One region of the Desulforamulus aquiferis genome, then DNA from elsewhere that is predicted to be linked to it. Evidence: riboswitches for the same ligand, from Rfam matches in the RefSeq annotation. Region 1 holds a riboswitch; each other region holds the start of a gene.
What was found. Region 1 has a riboswitch for S-adenosylmethionine ahead of metK (methionine adenosyltransferase). Riboswitches for the same ligand answer to the same signal wherever they lie in the genome.
Positions count from the first base shown of each region.

Region 2: it holds a riboswitch for S-adenosylmethionine, as region 1 does, so the genes downstream of both, P6N53_RS12525 (homocysteine biosynthesis protein) here and metK (methionine adenosyltransferase) in region 1, are expected to answer to the same signal.
Region 3: it holds a riboswitch for S-adenosylmethionine, as region 1 does, so the genes downstream of both, P6N53_RS02385 (homocysteine synthase) here and metK (methionine adenosyltransferase) in region 1, are expected to answer to the same signal.
Region 4: it holds a riboswitch for S-adenosylmethionine, as region 1 does, so the genes downstream of both, P6N53_RS01625 (hypothetical protein) here and metK (methionine adenosyltransferase) in region 1, are expected to answer to the same signal.

Region 1 covers NZ_JARPTC010000032.1:2,411-5,517, forward strand. The annotation lists gene metK (methionine adenosyltransferase) at 34-1,224, opposite strand; SAM riboswitch class I at 1,342-1,439, opposite strand; gene P6N53_RS17540 (YlmC/YmxH family sporulation protein) at 1,502-1,762, opposite strand; gene murJ (murein biosynthesis integral membrane protein MurJ) at 1,820-3,107, opposite strand, start outside.
Region 2 covers NZ_JARPTC010000019.1:41,951-45,057, reverse strand. The annotation lists gene P6N53_RS12535 (ribose-phosphate diphosphokinase) at 1-468, shown strand, start outside; gene P6N53_RS12530 (hypothetical protein) at 735-860, opposite strand; SAM riboswitch class I at 1,058-1,167, shown strand; gene P6N53_RS12525 (homocysteine biosynthesis protein) at 1,258-2,457, shown strand; gene P6N53_RS12520 (NIL domain-containing protein) at 2,476-2,877, shown strand; gene P6N53_RS12515 (UPF0280 family protein) at 2,878-3,107, shown strand, end outside.
Region 3 covers NZ_JARPTC010000003.1:3,764-6,870, reverse strand. The annotation lists gene P6N53_RS02395 (lipid II:glycine glycyltransferase FemX) at 1-129, shown strand, start outside; gene P6N53_RS02390 (spermidine synthase) at 131-1,105, shown strand; SAM riboswitch class I at 1,165-1,271, shown strand; gene P6N53_RS02385 (homocysteine synthase) at 1,343-2,623, shown strand; gene metA (homoserine O-acetyltransferase MetA) at 2,650-3,107, shown strand, end outside.
Region 4 covers NZ_JARPTC010000002.1:108,110-111,216, reverse strand. The annotation lists gene P6N53_RS01630 (homocysteine S-methyltransferase family protein) at 1-777, opposite strand, end outside; gene P6N53_RS01625 (hypothetical protein) at 780-1,463, opposite strand; SAM riboswitch class I at 1,537-1,645, opposite strand; gene P6N53_RS01620 (BaiN/RdsA family NAD(P)/FAD-dependent oxidoreductase) at 1,698-2,975, opposite strand.

The sequences.
Region 1 (3,107 bases):
TCAATGTGGTAAATAAAGGCTATAGAGCTAGGTTTACAAACCTGCCTCTGCCCTAAGTAAACCTGCCTTATCGGTACGCTCCCAGGGTAAATCCAGATCCAGACGGCCAAAGTGGCCATAGGCAGCAGTTTGCCTATAAATTGGCCGACGTAAATCCAAGCTCTTAATGATACCCGCAGGACGCAGGTCAAAATGGCGGTTAATAAGCTGAATAATCAAGTCATCACTAACCTTGCCTGTGCCAAAGGTCTGCACCCGTACAGAAACCGGGTGAGCCACACCGATGGCGTAGGCCACCTGTACCTCGCAGCGGTCCGCAAGTCCGGCAGCCACCACATTCTTAGCCACATAGCGGGCAGCATAGGTGGCTGAGCGGTCCACCTTTGTGGGATCCTTACCGGAGAAGGCACCACCGCCGTGACGGGCACGACCGCCATAGGTGTCGACAATGATTTTACGTCCAGTTAGTCCAGCATCCCCATGGGGGCCGCCAATTACAAAGCGTCCCGTTGGGTTGATGAAAAAGCGAGTATTGCTGTCAATCAATTCAGCGGGTAGCACCTGATGTGCTACTACTTCAATCATATCCTTGCGAATGGTGGCTAAATCCACCTCAGGGTGGTGCTGGGTAGAAATAACTATGGTGTCAATCCGGGATGGCCTATCACCATCGTATTCTACAGTAACCTGGGTCTTACCGTCGGGGCGCAGATACTCTACCATTCCATTCTTGCGAACCTCGGATAGACGGCGGGCCAGCTTATGGGCCAAGGCAATGGGCAAGGGCATTAATTCAGGTGTTTCATTGGTGGCGAAGCCAAACATCATCCCTTGATCCCCTGCGCCAATGGCCTCAATTTCTTCCTCACTCATTTCACCGCTCTTTGCCTCAAGGGCCTTGTCCACACCCATGGCAATGTCCGGGGACTGCTCATCAATGGCGGTAAGGACCGCACAGGTATCTCCATCAAAGCCATACTTTGCCCTGGTATAGCCAATGTTTAAAATAGTCTCCCTGGCAACCTTGGGAATATCAACATAGCACTGGCAGGAAATTTCTCCCCCAACTAATACCAGTCCTGTGGTTACAAAGGTTTCGCATGCTACCCTGGCATTGGGATCCTTAGCTAAAATAGCATCAAGGACAGCATCAGAAATCTGGTCAGCCACCTTATCGGGATGACCCTCGGTAACAGATTCAGAAGTAAATAATTTTCTGCTCAAATGGATTCCCTCCCTGTATTTAACTTTCCCTGTCATTTTAAAATTAAACACCAAACTGCAACACAGCCAAAAAACAAACCCCTCCATATGGGAGAGGTTATTTAATCAGCCATAATAACCTCATCTGTCAGGAAATAGCTTCCCGCAGGAATTGGCACCTTACGTGAGGTTGCCGGGTTTCATCGGGCCAGTCCCTCCACCTCTCTTGATGAGCGATTCAGTTAGAAATTTACCAGATTTATTTTAGCAAAGCAGTTACTTTATGTCAAACAAAGTTTTAATCTTGGTAATACCGGCGATCCATGGGCTGTAGATCTACCAAAATGGCATCCAAACCAAATTTGCTGACCAGTTCCCAGGGAATCACCATATCTTTACCCGAGCGCATCAGCCCGAAATATTTGCTGGGGGCCTGCAATACCAGAGCAATGACCTTGCCGGTTTCCATGTCGATATGTAGGTCCTTTATCGGTCCTAGCTTAGCCCCATCGGACAAGTTGACAACATCCTTGGTTTCCAGTTGTGTTGCCTTAATCATGGCTGTCACCTCCTTATCCCATGCTATGCGGCATAGAATAATTTGGTGCGGCTTTAACTAGCCCCGGGATGGACCCAGGCGTTTTAAAAGCTTATTGGCATAGGTAGAAACCAGTACAGTCTCCTCCATTTTCAAAGTAAAGACTGCCACTAAGAAAATTGCAACACCGGCAGCAATCCCAGCCCCAACCTGCAGGGCCAGACCCAGGGTGCCTAGACCCGCCAATAAGCCGGAGGCATAATAGCTGACACCCCAGGCCCCAGCGGCCATAGCTGCAGAAGCAGCCGCCACTTGCCCAAAGAATTTAAAAATACCGGCATCCCACATGCCAGGAATTCTTTTATTTAGATACCAGGAAAGCATAACAGTATTTAATAAGGATGCTAGAGAATTGGCCAAAGCCAGGCCACCGTGCTTCAGGGGCCCGATAAATAGAAGGCTCAAAATAACATTTACTACAACGGTGACTCCCATGAGCTTTACGGGTGTCTTGGTATCCTGGAGGGCATAAAAGCCCCTGGTCAAAATAATATTGGCAGCCTGCCCCACCAGGCCAATGGAATAAAACAACAAAGCAATGGCAGTCATCTCGGTGGCCCGGGCATCAAATTGGCCCCTTTCAAAGAGCAGCTTAATGATGGGATAGGCCAACACCAGAAGTCCCACACCGGCTGGCAATGCAAAAAGGGTCACCACCCGAAAGGCCCCCCGTACCGTTTTGGCCAGTTCCTCATACTTGCTCTCGGCAGCCATCTTAGTAATGGAAGGGTAGAAAGCGGTACCCACCGCCAGGACAAAAAAACCTATGGGCATTAAAATAAGTCTATTGGCAAAATTCAAGGCTGAAATGCTGCCCTCGGCCAGACCCGAGGCCAAAATCCGGTCAATGATTAAGTAAATCTGGTTGAGGGAAGTGCCTATGGCCACCGGCCCCACCAGGTACATAACCTTGCGTACCCCTGGGTGGCGCCAATCGGTGGAAAATTTGAACCTAAAGCCCTGCTGCCTGAGCTTAGGAACCTGGATCAGGGCTGCCAGCACAAAGCCCCCCACCGTGCCTACCGCCAGTCCCTCAACTCCATACCAGCCTCCCAGGGTCAGGGCAGAAATGATAATGACAAGGTTAGTAACACTGGTACTTAAGGCTGGAATGGCAAAGACCTGATTAGCATTAAGGAGCCCCTGAAAAACCGTAGCCAACCCATAAAAAATAAGTATGGGCAGCATAATCACAGTCAAGCGAATGGCCAGGGTGGCGGTATCTGCCGGAAGTCCCGGGGCTGTAAGCTTGACCAGAAGCGGGGCAGCAAAAAAGCCCACCACAGTCAGCACGGAAAAAACCACA
Region 2 (3,107 bases), on a different contig from region 1:
CAAACCATGAAAAAGGATGTAGTAGTGGTTTCTCCCGACATTGGAGGGGTGACTCGAGCCAGGGATTTGGCCGAAAGGATTGGAGCTCCCCTGGCGATCATTGATAAACGTCGCCCAGAGCCTAACGTGGCTGAGGTTACCAACATTATTGGCAGCATCAAAGGAAAGTCAGTAATTATGATTGATGATATCATTGACACGGCCGGAACCATAACTAAGGGAGCTGCCGCTCTGATGGAGCGTGGAGCCAAAGAAATCTATGTTTGCTGTACCCATGCTGTGCTGTCAGGGCCAGCCATCCAAAGGTTAGAGGAATCTGTTATTAAAGAGGTTGTTATTACCAATACCATTCCTTTGCCACCGGAAAAGATGATTGATAAAATTAAAGTGCTCTCAGTGGCTCCGCTGCTGGGAGAAGCCATTATTCGTATCCATGAAGACCTTTCTGTAAGCAAGCTTTTCTCATAAGGCAAGCAAAACCCGTCACCCCAAAGGGGGTGGCGGGTTTTGCAGATTGTCGAAAAACTACCTATATTCGGGTTTTAATAATCCCTCACTTCGGGCGAAAATGGGCCGCCTTCGAGTAAACATCGTGTTTACCTCAGGCTTTCGCGGACGTCCATGTCCGCTCACCCATTTTCGCATCCTCAGCTTCGCGAAGCGCTGTTTCCACTGCTTCGAATGTCGCTGTTCGGGATTATTAAAACCCAATTGTATCTTTTTCAACAAACCCGTCACCTAGACCAATAATGGTAAAAGATGGTGTTTAGCTCTTCACTATCCTCGCCTTGATAATTGCCATCGAAGGCTCCGGTTTCTAATAAATCAGGTCTGAGATCCTCTTCATGATGGTTGCTCAAATTAAATCACCCCCTGTTTCGTTATTTTATTTAGGGTGTGATAGATTCAGAAGATGTATACAGGGACTTTAATTCATGATAGTCAAGGATTATTAATGAAGCTGACACTTGGCTTGGGGTAAATTATTCCATAAAAAAACCTGTTGACAGTGAATTGGTTGGTTGGTAAACTTTAAATTACTTAATTTAATAATGTGCTCTTATCCCGAGAGGTGGAGGGACTGGCCCTATGAAACCCAGCAACCATCCGGTGATTTTCCGGACAGGTGCTAATTCCTGCAGAAGTATATCTTCTGACAGATAAGAGGTGTGCAGCGATAAAATCGTTAAACCTCTTCTGTGTAAAGAAGAGGTTTATTTTGTACACGGGCAAGGGAGCACGAAGGAGGAAATATAAATGGGTGTGGAACGTACCTATGCTGAAATTAATGCCCGAATTAAAGAGGGCAAGGCGGTTGTTGTAACTGCTGAAGAGGTAATTGAAAAAGTCCGGGAGCAAGGGCTGGCCAAAACTGCCGCCCAGGTGGATGTAGTTACCACCGGTACCTTTGGTCCAATGTGTTCCTCGGGTGCGTTTTTAAACTTTGGTCATTCCAATCCCCGTATTAGGATGCAGAAAGTTTGGCTGAACAATGTTCCTGCTTATACGGGTATTGCTGCAGTAGATGCTTACATGGGGGTTACTGAGGTTCCCGAGGATGATCCCACCAACAGTAATTACCCAGGGGAGTTTCGTTATGGTGGAGGCCATGTAATTGAAGATTTGGTAAGCGGTAAGGAGGTTAAGCTAGAGGCCCTTTCCTATGGGACCGATTGCTATCCCCGCAAGGAGATTGAAACCACCATTACTTTGGATCAGATTAATGAGGCCATCCTATTCAATCCAAGAAATGCTTACCAAAACTATAACTGTGCTGTAAACCTGAGTGATAAAACCATCCATACCTATATGGGGACATTGAAGCCACGGTTGGGGAATGCCACCTACTCAACTTCAGGGCAATTAAGTCCCCTAATGAAGGATCCCAACTTTGCTACCATTGGCATCGGAACAAGAATATTTCTAGGCGGTGGAGTTGGCTATGTGGTTTGGAATGGTACCCAGCATTTCCCTGGATGGCTCAAAGACAGTGAGGGAAATATAGTTGGTTCAGCCGGCGGAACCCTTTCTGTAATGGGTGATCTTAAGCAAATGAAAGCCCAATGGCTCAGGGGTACCAGTTTCCAGGGTTATGGAGCAACACTGACAGTTGGTTTAGGTATTCCGATACCGATTCTAAATGAAGAAATTTTAAAATTTGCTGCCCTTTCTGATGAGGAACTGCACGCTCCGGTGGTAGATTACAGCGAAAATTATCCCAACCGGGTGGGTGGTAACCTGGGACTGGTAAGTTATGCACAGCTTAAGTCAGGTAAAATAACTGTTGAAGGCAAGGAAGTGGCCACTGCACCCCTTTCCAGTTATCCAAAGGCTAGGGAAATTGCCGGTCTCCTGAAAACCTGGATTCAAAAGGGAGATTTCCAATTGGGAGAGCCTGTACAATTACTACCCGGACCATCAGCAGGCCTAACAGCTAAACCTCTGGATATAAGATAAAGAAGGGAGCGGATTGATATGGCACCGCATAAAATTGTACTGCGTTTTAGTTCTACAACTTCAGATCGTCCAATAATATATCACTTGGTTAAAGATTATGACTTAGTGGTTAATATAGTAAAGGCAAAGATAAATCCTCACCTGGAAGGAACCATGGTTTTAGACCTGGACGGGGAAAGATATGAGGAAGGTATTGAATACCTTCGCAATCAGGGAATTACGGTACACCCCTTAAATCAGGAAGTAGTTCGCAACAATGATAGGTGTACCAGTTGTGGGGCCTGCACGGTTCACTGCCCTGCTGGGGCCCTCTTTATGGAGCGTCCCTCAATGGAAGTGAAATTCAATGGTGATAAGTGTGTTGTCTGCCTACATTGTTTAAAGGTTTGCCCATTAAGGGCAATGGAGGTAAGGATCTAATTGGAATATATCCAGCGAACCTATCGTAACCTGCACAAGCAGGCTGATTTGGTGCATTTCCAAGTTAGCATTCAGGAAACGGATTTGGATATTGGTGTTCGGAGAGACCGCTTTAGTCCAGAACTTGTTTCTTGGATCGAAGTGTTAGTACAGGAACAGAGAAAGTACCTGGAAGATTACATTCAGCGGGATCCCCAGTTTAAAAAGACTCTAAAGCCTCACGAAATGTT
Region 3 (3,107 bases), on a different contig from region 1:
GGGATGTATCTTTTTTGGAATCTGGCTGAACCCTTATATCTTAAAGCCTTAGTTAATCTAGGCAAATTACAGCTATTGCTAAAGAAAAATCTAAGCAGGCGACAAAACTGTGATCCAGCGGTGGAATAGAGTGAATTTAATAAATCCCTTAATGTTAAGAAGAATATATCTATTTTTACCCACCCGGTTAAGGGTGCTAATTAAGAATGGATTGTTGCCCCTGATCCGTGGTAGGGTTGTCTTTGAATGCCGCACTTCATTTAATAATCTGCAGGTAATTGATAAAAGGGGTCGGAGGTATTTAGTGTTTTTGGATGACAGGCAGTGCCCCAACCTTCAATTTCCGGAGCATTTTTATCAAAGCTATATGTCCCTAGGGGAACATAGGGACAATTCCCCCCCCTATGCGGGCTATTGCCATTTGGGGCATTTGTTTAACCCGTCCATTAAGAGTGTTTTAATGGTTGGTTTAGGAGGAGGGGTAGTACCAAGGCAGTTCTTAGATATCTATCAAGACATTAAAACCCTTAAGGTCTTGGAGATCGACCCGGTGGTAGAGCAGGTAGCCAGGAACTATTTTAAATTGCCCGAGGACAAAAGACTAGCAGTCTCCATAGGTGATGGCAGAGAACTAATGGAACAGGAACAAAGCAATTATGACTTGATATTAATGGATGCCTTTCTTTCAAAAACCATTCCCTTTCATTTAGCAACGGTGGAATTTTTTCAATTGGTTTCTGCAAAGTTAAATGATAGGGGAGTGGTTTTGATGAATGTTTTTGGCTCCCTTTTAGGTCAACATTCAGGTGTTTTAAACAAGGTATTGGCCTCTTTGAAGATTGTATTTGAAAATCTATATATGATTCCTGACATGCCAGACCAGCCGGAAAGGCTTCAGAGTGTCATTGTAGTTGGATGTAAATCTTCTGAAGTGAACGAGGAGACAGTTATAACCAGGACTAAAAAACATGGCAATTTAGTGTGTGGTTATTTAACGGATATTAATTTGGTGATTGGAAAACTTCAAATTGTGGATTATATGACTAAAACCGATATTCTAAGAGATAAGGATAAGCCAGAATCCGGAATGCTTAATTTATATTAAGTATTGACACTGTTATTTAGGGAAAATATAATAATAGCCATAGAATTGAATAGCAATTACTCTTATCCAGAGTGGTGGAGGGAAAGGCCCTATGAAACCCGGCAACCGGTCAGCTTAAGCTGACAAGGTGCTAATTCCTTCAGGACATAGTCCTGGCAGATGAGAGAGGACGGTTTAAAGCACCCCTTCATCTGTGAAGGGGTTTTTATTTTTTATCTTAAGAAGGAGGAATATCTTATGAGTAATGAAAAATTAGGATTTGAGACCTTGGCGCTACATGCCGGGCATAACCCAGATAGTGAAACCCTATCCAGGGCTGTTCCCATTTATCAGACTACTTCGTATGTTTTCAAGGATTCCGAACATGCGGCTAACTTATTTGGGTTGAGAGAAGAAGGACATATTTATACACGCATTGATAACCCAACCACTGATATTCTAGAGAAGAGATTGGCTGCCCTTGAAGGAGGGGTTGGAGCATTAGCCTTTGCCTCTGGCCATGCTGCCATCACAGCTGCAGTTTTAAACATTGCAGCTGCTGGAGATGAAATAGTATCCTCAACTAATCTTTATGGCGGCACGGTGAACCTCTTTACCCATACTTTCTCCAGATTAGGCATCAAGGTTAAGTTTGTTAATCCTGAAAATCCAGACGAATTTAAAAAGGCAATCAATGACAAAACCAAGGCCGTTTTTGCAGAGATTATAGGCAACCCCAAGTGCGATGTATTGGATATTGAGGCGGTAAGCGCCATTGCCCATGAAGCAGGAATTCCCTTGATAATTGATGGTACCTTTGCCACACCATATCTTTGCCGACCCTTAGAATACGGGGCAGATATAGTTATTCACTCTACTACTAAATTTATAGGTGGTCACGGTAATAGTATCGGAGGAGTCATTATCGACTCAGGTAAATTTGACTGGACACAAAATAATAAATTTCCGGGACTGACCAGCCCAGATCCCAGTTATCACGGAATAACTTACACTAAAGATGTGGGTGCAGCTGCCTATATTGTTAGGGCCAGGGTTCAGCTACTCAGGGATTTTGGTGCATGTATCAGCCCCTTTAATTCCTTCTTATTACTGCAGGGCATAGAAACTCTGGCTCTAAGAATGGATAGACATGTAACTAACGCTCAGAAGGTGGCTGAATTTCTGGCAAATCACCCTAAGGTAAGTTGGGTTTCCTACCCTGGACTGTCTAACCATCCATCCCACAGCCTGGCCAGTAAGTATCTAGCAAAGGGTGCGGGGGCAATTCTAACCTTTGGCATAAAAGGCGGGGTGGCCGAAGGGAGAAGGTTTATTGATAGCTTAAAAATATTCTCTCATTTAGCCAATGTGGGGGATGCCAAATCTTTAGTAATTCACCCGGCCTCCACTACACACAGTCAGCTTTCTGAAGAAGCACAGCGTAAGGCAGGAGTTTCTCCTGAACTGGTACGATTGTCCATCGGGTTAGAGAGTGTTAAGGATTTATTGGAGGACTTGGACCAGGCATTAAGGGCTTAAGGCTACAGTAGAAAAGGAGATAAATTATGCCCATAAAAATTCCAGATAACCTTCCCGCTAATGATATATTAACCGGGGAAAATATTTTTGTTATGACCGAGACTAGGGCTGTTCATCAGGATATTCGGGCTTTAAGGATTGCCATATTGAACCTTATGCCCACAAAAATAACAACGGAAACTCAATTGCTAAGACTTTTGGGAAATACGCCACTCCAAGTGGAGGTAGAACTTCTCCATACCCGGACCCATATTTCTAGAAATACACCCCTGGAGCATATGGCTCATTTTTATAAGACCTTTGACCAAGTCAAAGAGCAAAAATTCGATGGTTTAGTAATAACAGGTGCACCGGTAGAACACATAGATTTTGAGCAGGTTGACTATTGGCAAGAACTTCAAGAGATTATGGAATGGTCAAAGCATCATGTAACCTCTACCTTTTATATTTGCTGGGCAGCCCAGGCTGGATTGTATTATCACTT
Region 4 (3,107 bases), on a different contig from region 1:
ACTGGCTGCATATTGTGCCATTGTTTCCGGCATTTCTCTAAATACGGTTCTTCCATCAACAATCTCAGGCATGCCCGCATTGGGGGATACCAGGATGGGAATGTTTGTGCTTTGGCCCAGCTTTTTAACTACACTTACTAACTGTTTTGGTCCCACCGAGCAGTTAACCCCAATGGCCACAGCCCCTAAGCCCTCGGCCACCACAGCAGCAGTTTCCGGGTCGGTTCCTGTAAAGGTCCTACCTGTTTCATCAAAGGTAAAGCTGGCAACTACCGGAATATCTCCCGCATCTGCTGCTGCCACCAGGGCTGCCCGCATCTCACCAATATCCCCAAAGGTTTCAAAGAGTATTAAATCTACTCCTGCCTCAACCAAACACCTACATTGTTCGTAAAATTGCTGGTAGGCCTCATCAAAGCTTAGAGTCCCAAGGGGCTGCAAGAATTTTCCTAAAGGTCCAACAGAGCCTGCAACCATTGCTCCAAAGGGTTGGGCTGCTTCTTTAGCTAATCTAACAGCAGCAAGATTAAAGTCTCTGACACTATGTCCATAGCCATACTCCTCAAGCTTTGTACTTATTGCGCCAAAGGTATTAGTTGTAATTATATCTGCACCCGCCTCTAAATATAGCCGGTGTATGTCCTTTACAGCTTCGGGCTGACTTACATTCCACTCCTCGGGACACCAGCCTGATGGCAGTCCCTTTTGCTGCAGCAGGGTACCCATAGCCCCGTCCACAACCAGAATTTCCTTTCCTACTCTATCCCTGAAGGTCAAACTTAACCCTCTCCTTCCATTATTCTAACTCGGTATATACAATTTTCTTTTTGGCAGGACATACATTTAACCTGGATAATACTTCTATTAGGACCCCATCCCACCCAAAAGACAAGGGATTTTACCGGCTCCAGTTGGTAATACGGGGTACAATTTATACTTAAATTACCTGCCCCGGCTAGTTCCATGAGAAGTGGTAAATAGGCCAGCTCATTTTCTTTACAGCCGGGAATATACCTTGGTGTGGGGAACAACCCCTTGCTTCGATATTGCTTGGACAATAGATTTACTATCCAATCAGCAACCTCTTGAACTGCAATGTTTCCCACAGAATCAAGTATTATGGCGGTGGTAAAGTTTCCCTGTTTAAATGCTTCCTGTACCTTATTTTCTATAGCTTCTCCTATGGATACTGCTATCACACTAACTCTCTCGATTTTTGTATTATTGAACTTTATACCTGGAAGAGGAATATTATCTCCCCCGGGACCTATCAAATAGCCCTCTAATGATAATTCATAACATGACCAGGCTGCGGTTGGACATAACAGGGATTTTGCCTGTGTAATTACCTCACCAACTATGTTTCCTAGGGGAGAGACTAACGACTCACTATTATCCCCTTGCCCTAGCAGTCCCAGCACCTTATCCAGCCTTATCTCCACCGGCACCTGGGGCAGCAGCATAAGTAACCTCCCGCAAGTAATTTTATATAAAAAAACGCCCATTTAAAGGGCGTAGGTTTAACATCCTTAGCGCACCTCATCTTTCCGAGCTTCAAAAAGCTCCGCAGGAGTTGGCACCGCCGCCATCTTAGGCCGGTTGCCGGGTTTCATTGGGCCAGTCCCTCCACCACTCTTGATAAAGTAATCATTGTCGGTATTTGTTTATTAATCGTAATTTACACTAATTTAGCACTATCAGTCAATACTTTCTAAAGCATGTTTAGCGGCAGCTTCTCCGGCTACATAGCCTGTACTAAAGGCCACCTGCATATTGAACCCTCCCGTATGGGCATCAATATCCAGTATTTCTCCGGCAAAAAAAAGTCCCTTTATCAGTTTGGATTCCATTGAACGGGGATCCACTTCCTTCACTGCTATCCCTCCACCGGTAACAGTAGCCTCATCAATTGATCTGGTCCCTTCAATATTTACAGGCAGTCCTTTTAATAGTAAGGCCAGCCTACGCCAAGTTTCTTTCTGGATCGCTCCCACAGTTACCTGGGGGCTAACCCCGGCCAGCTCTGCCAATACCAGAGCTAGGCGTTCCGGCACCACCGTCGCTAAAGCAGTCTTTAAGATCTTTTTATTTTCCTCAAGGGCAATTTGCCCAAGCCTTCGGGCTATTTCCTCTTGATTTGTGCTTGGGTATAAGTCTATCTCTCCCCTAATGCTTTCTATCCCTGTTTTCTGTTTTTCTATGGACACATACCTTCCTACCCTGAGGGCGCCCGGCCCGGATATACCCCAGTGAGTAAAAATAATGTCCCCCATTTCACAGGCCATTATTTTTCCTTTACCATTATATAGGGTGATTTTTACCGAGGGTAAGGATAAACCCTGAACATCCCTTTCCCTAATCCATGGATCTGAGCATGTTACCGATACCGCTGAAGGAAATAGTTTTGTAACAGTATGGCCCAGCTTTCCGGCTATTTTATAACCATCTCCGGTGCTGCCGGTTTTGGGGTACGAAAGTCCCCCGGTGGCTATCACCGCTGCCTTTGACTTTAGCTCTTTTCCCCCAACCACCACACCGCGGCAACATCCCCACCCTTCAATGAGGGCATCAACCTTTGCCTGGTACTTGATCCTCACACCTAACTTTAATAGATGCTTTTCCAATGCCTCTACCACCTGGGCAGCACTGTTACTTCTGGGAAATACTTTTCCCTGGTTTTCCACCTTAGTCTTAATACCTAATTTATTAAAATAATCCCTTAAATCCTGCCCTGAAAATCTATATAGGCTGCCGAAAACAAACTTCCCGTTACCGGGAATATTGGCAACCATTTGCTCAATATCGGTATCGTTGGTTAAATTACACCTTCCTCCACCTGTTATCAGCATTTTTTTACCTAAGCGTTCATTTTTCTCAAGGAGCAGGGTTTTAGCACCCTTTGCTGCTGCCACAGAAGCGGCCAACATGCCAGCTGGCCCTCCACCCACCACTATTACATCATAGCTATTTTCCATTTCGAACTCACTTCCTATTGTTAATACACTAGTACCAAATATTGTATCACAGAGCATGACGGCTATACATTGGTCTACTAGAGTTAGCAGTTTGTTAAATTACAGTTAAGAAGATTATAAAAAATAATTCTT